Regions from separate parts of the Dactylosporangium sp. NPDC051087 genome, predicted to be linked through region 1. Evidence: riboswitches for the same ligand, from Rfam matches in the RefSeq annotation. Region 1 holds a riboswitch; each other region holds the start of a gene.
What was found. Region 1 has a riboswitch for cobalamin ahead of ACZ6TV_RS41640 (VWA domain-containing protein). Riboswitches for the same ligand answer to the same signal wherever they lie in the genome.
Positions count from the first base shown of each region.

Region 2: it holds a riboswitch for cobalamin, as region 1 does, so the genes downstream of both, cobN (cobaltochelatase subunit CobN) here and ACZ6TV_RS41640 (VWA domain-containing protein) in region 1, are expected to answer to the same signal.
Region 3: it holds a riboswitch for cobalamin, as region 1 does, so the genes downstream of both, ACZ6TV_RS16800 (CbtB domain-containing protein) here and ACZ6TV_RS41640 (VWA domain-containing protein) in region 1, are expected to answer to the same signal.

Region 1 is NZ_JBVJIJ010000028.1:19,195-22,458, forward strand. It holds gene ACZ6TV_RS41640 (VWA domain-containing protein) at 1-1,190, opposite strand, end outside; cobalamin riboswitch at 1,226-1,373, opposite strand; gene ACZ6TV_RS41645 (hypothetical protein) at 1,501-2,361, shown strand; gene ACZ6TV_RS41650 (hypothetical protein) at 2,430-3,215, shown strand; gene ACZ6TV_RS41655 (hypothetical protein) at 3,250-3,264, shown strand, end outside.
Region 2 is NZ_JBVJIJ010000020.1:261,464-264,727, forward strand. It holds gene ACZ6TV_RS34915 (precorrin-8X methylmutase) at 1-109, opposite strand, end outside; gene ACZ6TV_RS34920 (precorrin-3B synthase) at 195-1,376, opposite strand; cobalamin riboswitch at 1,413-1,608, shown strand; gene cobN (cobaltochelatase subunit CobN) at 1,648-3,264, shown strand, end outside.
Region 3 is NZ_JBVJIJ010000008.1:72,783-76,046, forward strand. It holds gene ACZ6TV_RS16780 (DNA-3-methyladenine glycosylase family protein) at 1-107, shown strand, start outside; gene ACZ6TV_RS16785 (zinc-ribbon domain-containing protein) at 132-347, shown strand; gene ACZ6TV_RS16790 (hypothetical protein) at 593-763, shown strand; gene ACZ6TV_RS16795 (CbtA family protein) at 806-1,555, opposite strand; gene ACZ6TV_RS16800 (CbtB domain-containing protein) at 1,570-1,785, opposite strand; cobalamin riboswitch at 1,821-1,966, opposite strand; gene ACZ6TV_RS16805 (hypothetical protein) at 2,025-3,074, opposite strand; gene ACZ6TV_RS16810 (hypothetical protein) at 3,179-3,264, shown strand, end outside.

The DNA of each region.
Region 1 (3,264 bases):
GACGGAGGCCGGTCGGCGCCCCCGGAGGGTTGGGACGGAGGCCGGCCGTCGCCTTCTCCGGCGGACAGATCCGGAGTGTCGGAAATATCGGGCGACGGGTCGTCCGGCCCAGGGGGTGGATCCCGCGGGGGCGGGCCACCGGCGTCGGGATCCTCGTCGGGATCGTCGTCGGGGCCGTTGAGCTCCTGGTCGAGGATCTCCTCGAGGCGTTCCTGGTCGGCGCCCGGCGGGTCGAGCGGGTCGCGGCGGCGGCGGTGCGGGAGGGCGAGCCTCGCCGCGTCGCGCAGGTCGTCCTTCGTCACGACCGTCCGGCCGTGCCAGGCGGCCAGGGCCACCGCGGTGCGGGCCACGACGATGTCGGCGCGCAGGCCGTCCACCCGGTACGCCAGGCAGATCCGCGCGATCCGGTCCAGCTGCCGGTCGGGCAGCGTCACCGCCGGCAGCGCCCGCCGCGCCTCGGCGATCCGGGCGGCGAGGGCCGCGTCCTCCTCCGTGTAGCGCGCCGCGAAGGTGTCGGGGTCCAGTTCGTACGCCAGCCGCCGCCGCACGACCTCGGCCCTGGGCGCCGCCGTGGCGGGCGCGGCGACGCCGACGACCAGGCCGAACCGGTCGACGAGCTGCGGGCGTGGCTCGCCCTCCTCCGGGTTCATGGTGCCGACGAGGAGGAAGCGGGCGGCGTGCTTGACGGAGACGCCGTCGCGCTCGACGTGGGCGCGGCCCATCGCGGCCGCGTCGAGGAGCAGGTCGACGAGGTGGTCGGGCAGGAGGTTGACCTCGTCGACGTAGAGGACACCGCGGTGCGCGGCGGCGAGCAGGCCCGGCTCATAGGCCTTGACCCCGTCGCCGAGGGCGCGCTGCAGGTCGAGGGTGCCGACGACCCGGTCCTCGGTGGCGCCGACGGGCAGCTCGACCAGCGCGGACCGGCGCCGGGCGGCGGGCGCGTCCAGGGAGTGCGGGCCGTCCGGGCAGGACCGGTCGGGGGCGGCGGGGTCGCAGGCGAAGCGGCAGCCGGCGACGACGTCGACCTCGGGAAGCAGCGTGGCCAGCCCCCGCACGACGGTCGACTTGGCGGTGCCCTTCTCGCCCCGGACGAGGACCCCGCCGATCGCCGGGGACACGGCCGTGAGCAGCAGGGCGAGGCGCAGGTCTGGCAGGCCGACCACGGCCGAGAACGGATACGGCGACGTCACGGGCACATCCTTATCGAGCGGGTCCGCGCCCGCTGGGTCAACAAGCACGAGCGGCTGGAGTGTCTGACTTCCCGGGTCGCCGCCGTGGCCCGTGTGCTGGACGGAGGCTCCCCGGTCACAGTGGCGGGACCGTCCCAGACTCGCACTGGGTTCCTCCCTGTGGCCGCTCGGGGTTCATCGTGTCCCACGGCTCCCAGTGACGTCAACGTGACCCAAATCCTTCGGGCCGGGCACGACCGGCCGAACAGATGACGTGTGGGCGGGCTCAGCGCACCGGGCGCCGGCGGACCCGCGCCGCGTCCTGGCACGCGTGCGCGGCGTCGCGGACACCGTCCTGGGGCCCGTCCTGGGTGTCGTCCTGGCCCTTGGTCTGCTGGTGGCGTCGGTACACCGGACGCTGCCGCCGCTCGCACCGGAGACCAGCGTCGCCCCGCCCGGCACCAGGGCCATGTGGCTGTGGGACCGGGCGCCGCCGGAGACCGTCGTGGCCTGGGCGAACGCCCACTCGGTGTCGACGATCTTCGCGTACTACGACCCGCGCGCCGACGTCACGGAGCTGACCCGGCTCCGCGCGCTGTGCGACGACGCCGGGATCACGCTCGACGCGCTCGGCGGCGAGCCGGACTGGACGACGGACCACGCGACCGCGCTCGCGTGGGCCCGCGCCGCCGCCGCGACCGGACTGTTCCGGGGGCTGCACGTCGACGTCGAGCCCTACCTGCTGCCCACGTGGCAGCAGGAGCAGGCGGTGCTCGTGCCGCAGCTGCTGCGGCTGCTCGACGAGCTGGCGCAGGTCGGGCCGCCCCTCGAGCTGGACGTGCCGTTCTGGCTGCCCACCGTGCAGGTCGGCGGGGAGAACCTGGCCGACGCCGTGCTCGCCCGGGTCGACGGCGTCACGGTGATGAGCTACCGCAACACCGCCACCGGCGGCAACTCCATGCTCGGCGTCGCCGACGACCTGCTGCGCCGCGCCGGGGAGGCGGCGAAACCGGCCCGGCTCGGCGCGGAGACGCAGGCGCTCGGCGACTGCGCCTACTGCACCTTCCACGGCGGCACCGACAGCGCCATGCGGGCCACGCTCAGCGACGTCGACCGTGCGGCGCAGCGCTACGCCGCGTTCGAGGGAATCGCGGTGCACCAGTACGACACCTGGATAGCGCTCACCGGCTAGCTCAACACGCTCCCCGAGCCGCCGATCAGGCAGACGTCACCAAGTCCCGACAGAGAAGGACCTCTCCGATGCGCCGTTCAGCCTCCATCGCTCTCGCCTGCGCCGCCGGTGCGGCCGCCATCCTGCCCGCCGCCGCGCCGGCCAGCGCCGCGACCCCCGGCCTCGGGCTGACCATCCCGCTGCTCGCGCCGATGGTGCTGGGTCAGACGGGCTGGGTGAGCACCCTGTGGGGCGCGGCGGCCGACATCTGCAACGTCAAGGTCACCGCCTCGGGGCCCGGCGTCTCCGTCAACTACCCCACGAACACGAAGACCTACTCGTCGCTGTCGAAGGGCGACTCGCTCTCGGCCGGCAGCGTCGACTACGCGGCGTTCAACATCACCGTCACCTCGAACACGCTGGTCTCGCTCACGCCGATCACGCTGAACTACACGTACACCGAGAAGACCGCCGGCGCGACGACCTGCGTCGGCACCGCCCGCACCGGCAGCTCCACCGCGACCCTGCCGATCGTCCTGGTCAGCGGCGACGGCGTCGTCCAGAAGACCAGCACGGTGACCGTGCCGAAGAAGACCCCGGTGTGGAGCCAGCTGGTGTTCCAGGCCCGCCGCGGCGGCGTCGACGACCTGAAGATCACCGTCTCCGGCGGCCCCGCCGGGCTGGGCGTCAGCTACCCCGCCGACCGGACCTACACGCAGCTCAACGACGCGGCCGGCCTGCCCGTCGGCGCCGACGACTACGCGTCGGTGAAGTTCGACGCCACGAACGTCGCCGCCGGCACCTACACGCTCACCGTGAAGCTCAACTACGGCACCACCGTCGACACCAACCCGCTGACGCTCGTCGTCGCATAGCCACCTCCTCCTCGCGCAAGGAAAGGGCCTCGTCATGATCCGCTCCAGA
Region 2 (3,264 bases), on a different contig from region 1:
CCTGGGCGACGTCGGCGGGCAGCCCGGACAGGTCGGCCTCGGCGCGGATCGTCGCGAACGACCGCCGGTAGATCTCCGCACCGTCCTTCACGTAGTCGTAAGCGGTCACGACGTCACCTCCGCTGCGCTCCGGCGCCGCCGCGCCCCGAGACTGCACCCATGGTGACCAGCCACTCCGCTGCGCTCCGGGCCGGTCACGACACGACCTGGTAGCCGTCGGCGGTCGCGAGCATCTCCACGTGCCTTCCCTTCGGTGCGCCGCAGCGCCGTTCGCAGCCGATCCAGTGCACCGGCAGCGCGTGGTCGAGGCCACCCGCGACGGCGGCCCGGGCGTCGGCCCGCACGTCGGCGAGGGCCTTGGCGCAGCCCGGGCGGCCGGCGCACGCGGTGACCCCGACCCATGGCGAGGCGGGGTCGGTGACCAGCCCGGCCGCCGTCAGCAGGGTCTCGACCGCTCCAGCTTCATCGACCGGCACGTCGGGCACCACGACGGTCCGCCACGGCGTGACGATGATCTCTCCCGGCGAGGCCGCGACGAGTGCCGCCGACTGCTCCTGCGTCAGCAGCCCGAGTGGTACGACCACCGTCAGCGCGACCTGTCCACCGGCCTGCGGTGTCCGGCCGACGACCGGCCCGGCGCCGCCGTCGTGGCGACCGGCGCCCGGCTCGACGGTGGCGTCCAGCCGGGCCGCGACCCGGGCCGGGCCGTCGGTCAGCTCCGCCAGGCGCCACGCGGTGCCGCCCTGCGCGGCGCGCTCCGCCAGGAACGCCCGGGCCGCCGCGAGCAGCAGCCCGGCGGGATCGTCCCAGGTCCGGGCCGCGGCCTGGCCGGCCGGGCCACCGCGGGTCCGGGCCGCGGCCGTGGTGGGGGTGCCGGCGAGCAGGAGGCGGTCGCCGTGGAGGCCGACGTCGCCGCCGAGCGGGGACACGTCGCCGCGGCCGTCGTCGAGCGTCGCCAGGAAGCGGCCCGGCAGCGCGGCGAGGGACGGGTCGGCGCACAGGCCGGCGTCGAACGCGGCCACCACCGGCCGCACGTCCACGAGCCCGGCGCCGTCGCGGCCGCTGAGCGGGCTGGCGATGATGTTGCGCACCCGCTCGTGGGTGTCCGACGGCAGGAGCCCCGCCTGCGACAGCCGCGCGGCGAGCTCCAGCTCCGCGCCCGGCCGCAGCGCCCTGACCTGCACGTTCCCCCGGGAGGTGAGCTCCAGCGCGGGGTCGCCGAGGTCGGCGGCGGCGGCCCGGAGCACGGCCAGGCCCTCGACGGGCAGCCGCCCGCCGGGCAGCCGGACGCGGGCGAGGCCACCGTCGGCCGCCGGGTGGACCTGCACGGCGCCGGGGCACCGGTCCGGGGCGTCGCGTCCGCTGGCAGCCTGCACGCGCCGGATACTACTGCGCAGCGCTTCGCTTGACTCAAGTCTGCGCCGACCGGCAGAGTTGGCGGTGCTGTAACGGCGACGTGTGGAGGAAGCCGGTGAGAGTCCGGCGCGGTCCCGCCACTGTGACCGGGGAGCGAGTTTCCGACGGAGGCCACTGGGCGCGAGCCTGGGAAGGCGCGGGGACGAGCGCCGATCCGGGAGCCAGGAGACTCTCCGCCGCCGGACCTTTCCCGACCGACTTGGGGCGCGGACCCCGAGGGAGGACCCCGGCGTGATCCTGCTGTTGTCGACGTCCGACACCGACCTGCTCAGCGCCCGTGCGAGCGGCGCGGACTTCCGGCTGGCCAACCCGTCCCGCACCGCGGTGGAGGACCTGCCCGCCCTCGCCGAGGGCGCGGACCTGGTCGTCGTGCGGTTCCTGGGCGGCTACCGGGACTGGCAGGAGGGCTTCGACACGCTGCTGCGGCTGCCGGCGCCGGTGGTCCTGCTCGGCGGCGAGGCGCTGCCCGACGCGGAGCTGATGCGGCACTCCACCGTGCCCGCCGGCGTCGCGGCCGAGGCGCACGCCTACTTCACCGAGGGCGGCCCGGCCAACCTGGCCGAGCTGCACCACTTCCTGTCCGACACCGTCCTGCTCACCGGTCACGGCTTCGCCCCGCCGGCGACCACGCCCACCTGGGGTCTCCTGCCGAGGGAGAGCACGGCCGAGGGGCCGACGGTCGGGATCATCTACTACCGGGCGCACCACCTCGCCGGCAACACCGCGTTCGTGGAGACGCTGTGCGAGGCGGTGCAGGACGCCGGCGGGCGGCCGCTGCCCGTGTTCGCCTCCTCGCTGCGGTCCGCCCCGGCGGAGCTGCTCGACACGCTGCGGCAGGCCGACGCGCTGGTCGTCACCGTCCTCGCCGCGGGCGGCACCCGCCCCGCGGACGCGCAGGCCGGCGGCGAGGAGGAGGCGTGGGACGTCGGCGCCCTCGCCGCGCTCGACGTGCCGATCCTGCAGGGCCTGTGCCTGACCAGCTCCCGCGACACCTGGGACGCCAACGACGACGGGCTGTCGCCGCTGGACACGGCCACGCAGGTCGCGATCCCCGAGTTCGACGGCCGGATCATCACGGTGCCGTTCTCGTTCAAGGAGATCGACGCCGACGGGCTCACCGTCTACGTCGCCGACCGGGAGCGGGCCGGGCGGGTCGCCGGGATCGCGGTCGGGCACGCCCGGCTGCGCCACCTCGCCCCCGCCGACCGCAGGATCGTGCTGATGCTCAGCGCGTATCCGACGAAGCACGCCCGCATCGGCAACGCCGTCGGCCTCGACACGCCCGCGAGCGTGGTGCGGCTCCTCGACGCCATGCACGCCCAGGGGTATGTGGGCGCGGACGGGTTCCCGAAGGACGGCGACGCGCTGATGCACACGCTCATCGCCGCCGGTGGGCAGGACGTCGACTGGCTCACCGAGGAGCAGCTGCGCGGCAACCCCGTCCGCATCTCCGCCGAGCGGTACCGGACCTGGTTCCGGACCCTGCCGGACGACCTGCGCGAGGAGATGGAGCGGCACTGGGGCCCGGCGCCCGGTGAGCTGTTCGTCGACACGTCCCGCGACCCCGCCGGCGAGATCGTCCTCGCCGCGCTGCGCGAGGGCAACGTCGTGGTCATGGTGCAGCCGCCGCGCGGCTTCGGGGAGAACCCCGTAGCGATCTACCACGACCCCGACCTGCCGCCGAGCCACCACTACCTGGCCGCCTACCGGTGGCTCGCCGACGAGTTCGGCGCCCACGCCGTCGTGCACGTCGGCAAGCACGGCAACCTCGAATGGCTGCCCGGCAAGACCGTCGGCATGTCCGCGTCCTGCGGCGCCGACGCGGCCCTGGGCAACCTGCCGCTGATC
Region 3 (3,264 bases), on a different contig from region 1:
CCCCCTCGGCCACCGACATCGCCCGGGTGACCGACGCCTGGCGGCCGTACCGGATGTGGTGCTCGGTCCTCGTGCACGCCTCGGAACGCCGCGCCCGGCAGGGGTAGGCGGCGGGCCGCTACGATGGCCGCGTGGTGATCTTCGGCTGGGGCTGGCGGGTGAAGCACCTGCGCACGCTGACCCTGCGCTGCCCGCACTGCGGCAACACGGTGGCGCACCCGCTGTACAAGCGGACTCTCAAACTCTCGTTGTTCTTCATCCCGCTGATCCCGCTGCAGGTCAAGCACACCGTCCAGTGCACCGCCTGCGCCACCCAGCGCGACGTCGACCCCGCCCGGGTGCACTGAGCGCCTCGGTCAACCCGCCGGCAGCGCCCGGGAGGCCGGTGACACCCGGGCGACGGCGAGCAGCAGCAGGCCGCACGCGGCGACGAGGACCCAGCCGGGCCGCGACGCCGCGGCGTGGCGCACGGGGGCGGCCCCGCGACGAGACCACCGGCGACGGCCATCCCGAGGGCCGCGCCGAGCTGCCGGGCGGTCGACGTGATGCCGCCCGCGACCCCGGCCCGGGCAGCCCGGCCACCGCCGTGTTCGTGATCGGCGCGTTGGCGAAGCCGACCCCGACGCCGAGCAGCAGGGAACGCCACGAGGTGGCGGAGTCCGAGACGAGCGTGTCGCACTGGTTCGGTCCGGCGGGGGAGCAGGCGGTGGAGATCCTGCACCTGTTCGGGCCGCAGGGAGAGAAACCCCGCACCCGCACGTGACGGCGGAGCCGATGGCCCCGCCGTCAGTGGAGAACCGGTGGATCAGACGGCGACCGGCTGCGCGGCGACCGCGTTCGCCGCGCGCTGGCTGCGCTCGGTGAGATACCCGAACAGCAGGCCGAGGGTGGCCCAGTTGACCGCCTGGGTGCCCAGCGAGGCGAGGCGGAACTTCCACAGCAGGATCGGGGCGAACCCGTCCGGCACCTCGTTGACCGCCGGCAGCAGCGCGATCGCGACACCGACGACGACCACGCCACCGATGACCGCGGCCGTCGCCGCGTTCCAGGTGCCGTAGCGGGCCTGCAGCGACCGGGTCACGACGGCGACGCCGATCACGGTCGCGACCCCGATGACGATCATCAGGAAGAACAGCCCGGTGCGCTGCTGCAGCGTGTCCGGGTTGCCGGTGGCCGGCGGGTTGGCCGGGTACTTCAGGAACGGCACGAGCGCCACCCCGACGAACCCGGCGAGGGCGACCAGCCCGGCGGTGGCCCGGGCGCTGATCCGCCCGATCCGGCCGAGGGTGATCGCGACGGCGATGGCGAACAGACCGCCGAGTGCCACCCCGTAGACGACGGAGGCGGTGGCGAGACCGACGGTGCTCTGCACACCGCGGCTGACGAGCTCGTGCTCGTGCTCACCGGCGGGCAGCTGCGCCGCCTGGGCCTCCTCGAACGCGATCGCGTCGTTGATCGGGCCCTCGCCGAACAGATAGGCGAACAGGAACGCGGCGACCCCGGCGACGGCACCGGCGATCATCCCGCGAACCAGAAGGGTGCGGGCGTTGAGCATGTCGGCTCCCCGTCTCAGTGGCAGGGGAAGCCGAGCAGGTGCCGCCCGTCGTGGACGAACTCGTGCACGGTCTCACCGGCGATGACCGAGGTGATGCCCTGCTCGGCGCCGACGAAGTAGAGCAGGACGACGGCGAGCACGACGCCGAACGTCGCCCACGGCAGGATCTGCCGCAGCGGGATCGGGGCCGGTGCGGCGGCCGGGGTGGGAAGAGCCGAGATCGATGCCATCTGTGCAGCCTCCTGCGGGATTTCGCGTCCCATCGAGCGTTGTCGTGACAGTGGCCGGGTCTGACTCCCACGGGTGCGTGGTTACAGCGGCGCGACCGTGCCGGGCTTGCACCGGCTTCCGTTCACTGTCACGTTTCGTTTCGGACGGTACGGACGGCGTACCGGTGTGTCAATCGAAGCGACCCCCGACGGACCCCTCCGGTGCTGATCAGCGGGGGTCCGGCGAAAGGCGAAGGTGATCAACTTCTCGCGGGCGGCAGGGCGGCGAGGTCGGTGCCGACCTTGTGCAGGCCGTCGAGCCGCCGGTCGAGGTCCTTGCCGCCGGGGCTGAGCAGCCCGTCGTACTTCGCCCAGATGGTGCCGCCGCTCGCGGTGAACGCCCACGGGTAGTGCCGGTCGGCGGCCGCGACCACCTGCGGCGCCAGGTCCACCCAGTGCTGCGCGGTGCCGCCGAGCAGCCTGGCGCCCTCCTTGCCCTTGGCCTCCACCGACAGGTTCGGTACCTCCTCCGGCAGGCCGACCAGCAGCCCGGTGTGCCGGTCGTCCTTCTGCGCGTAGTCGAAGACCATGAACGCCCGGCCGCGGTGCGAGCCGGTGACGACCCCGCCCGCGAACGGCTGCGCGCCGGGCCAGCCGAGACGCTCTATCAGCGTCGGGTTGATCCGCTCGTACGTGTGGCCGCGCCGCTTCGCCCAGCGTTTCCGCCCGGTCCGGGCCCGGAACGACGACACCAGCGCGGCGGCCGCGATCAGGGCGAACAGAGTGCCCGCGCCGCCGAGGATCCGGGAGCCCGTGCCGCCGTCGCCGGTGACGTTGCGCAGCCACGCGACGGTGGCCACCACGCCGCCGACGACCAGGAAGAACAGGCGCGTCTGGTACGGCGTGATCACCTGCTGCGGCTCGCCGGCGCCGAACCGGACCACCTCGACCAGGCTCAGGACGAAGAACAGCAGCGACAGCGTGCCGACGAGCAGGGCCAGGTTGCCGGTGAGCCGCCACGACCGGTCCGCGTCGGCGATCCTCTCCGGCGAGTTCCGCGCCGCGAACCGGTCGATCATGTGCTGGTAGGAGCCGCCCTCGTCGCCGCTGCCGCCGAAGACCAGGCATGTGTCGCCGCGCCGCATCGTCTTGCCGTCGCAGGTCGGCGAGTAGTCCGCGATGCGCTGCGCGGACTCCTGCTGCCGCTGCGCCGCCGTGCTGCTGCCGTGCTCGACCATCTGCCATCCGGCCAGCAGGAACACCACTGCCAGGACGATCCGGACGAGAAGCCCCACATGCCGTCGGTTCACGCGGGAATGTATAGCAGCCGATGCCTGCCCTGCGTGCGCCGGTGAGGTCCGGCATCGATGGACGAGCGCTGCCAGGGACCCGCGATCACGCTAGTGTCAGCGGTGTGGGCGTCATGATGGACTACTTCGCCGCCACCGCGCCGGAGCTCGCCGCGCTGGATCTCGACGTCGGCCCCGCCGGCAACGACTG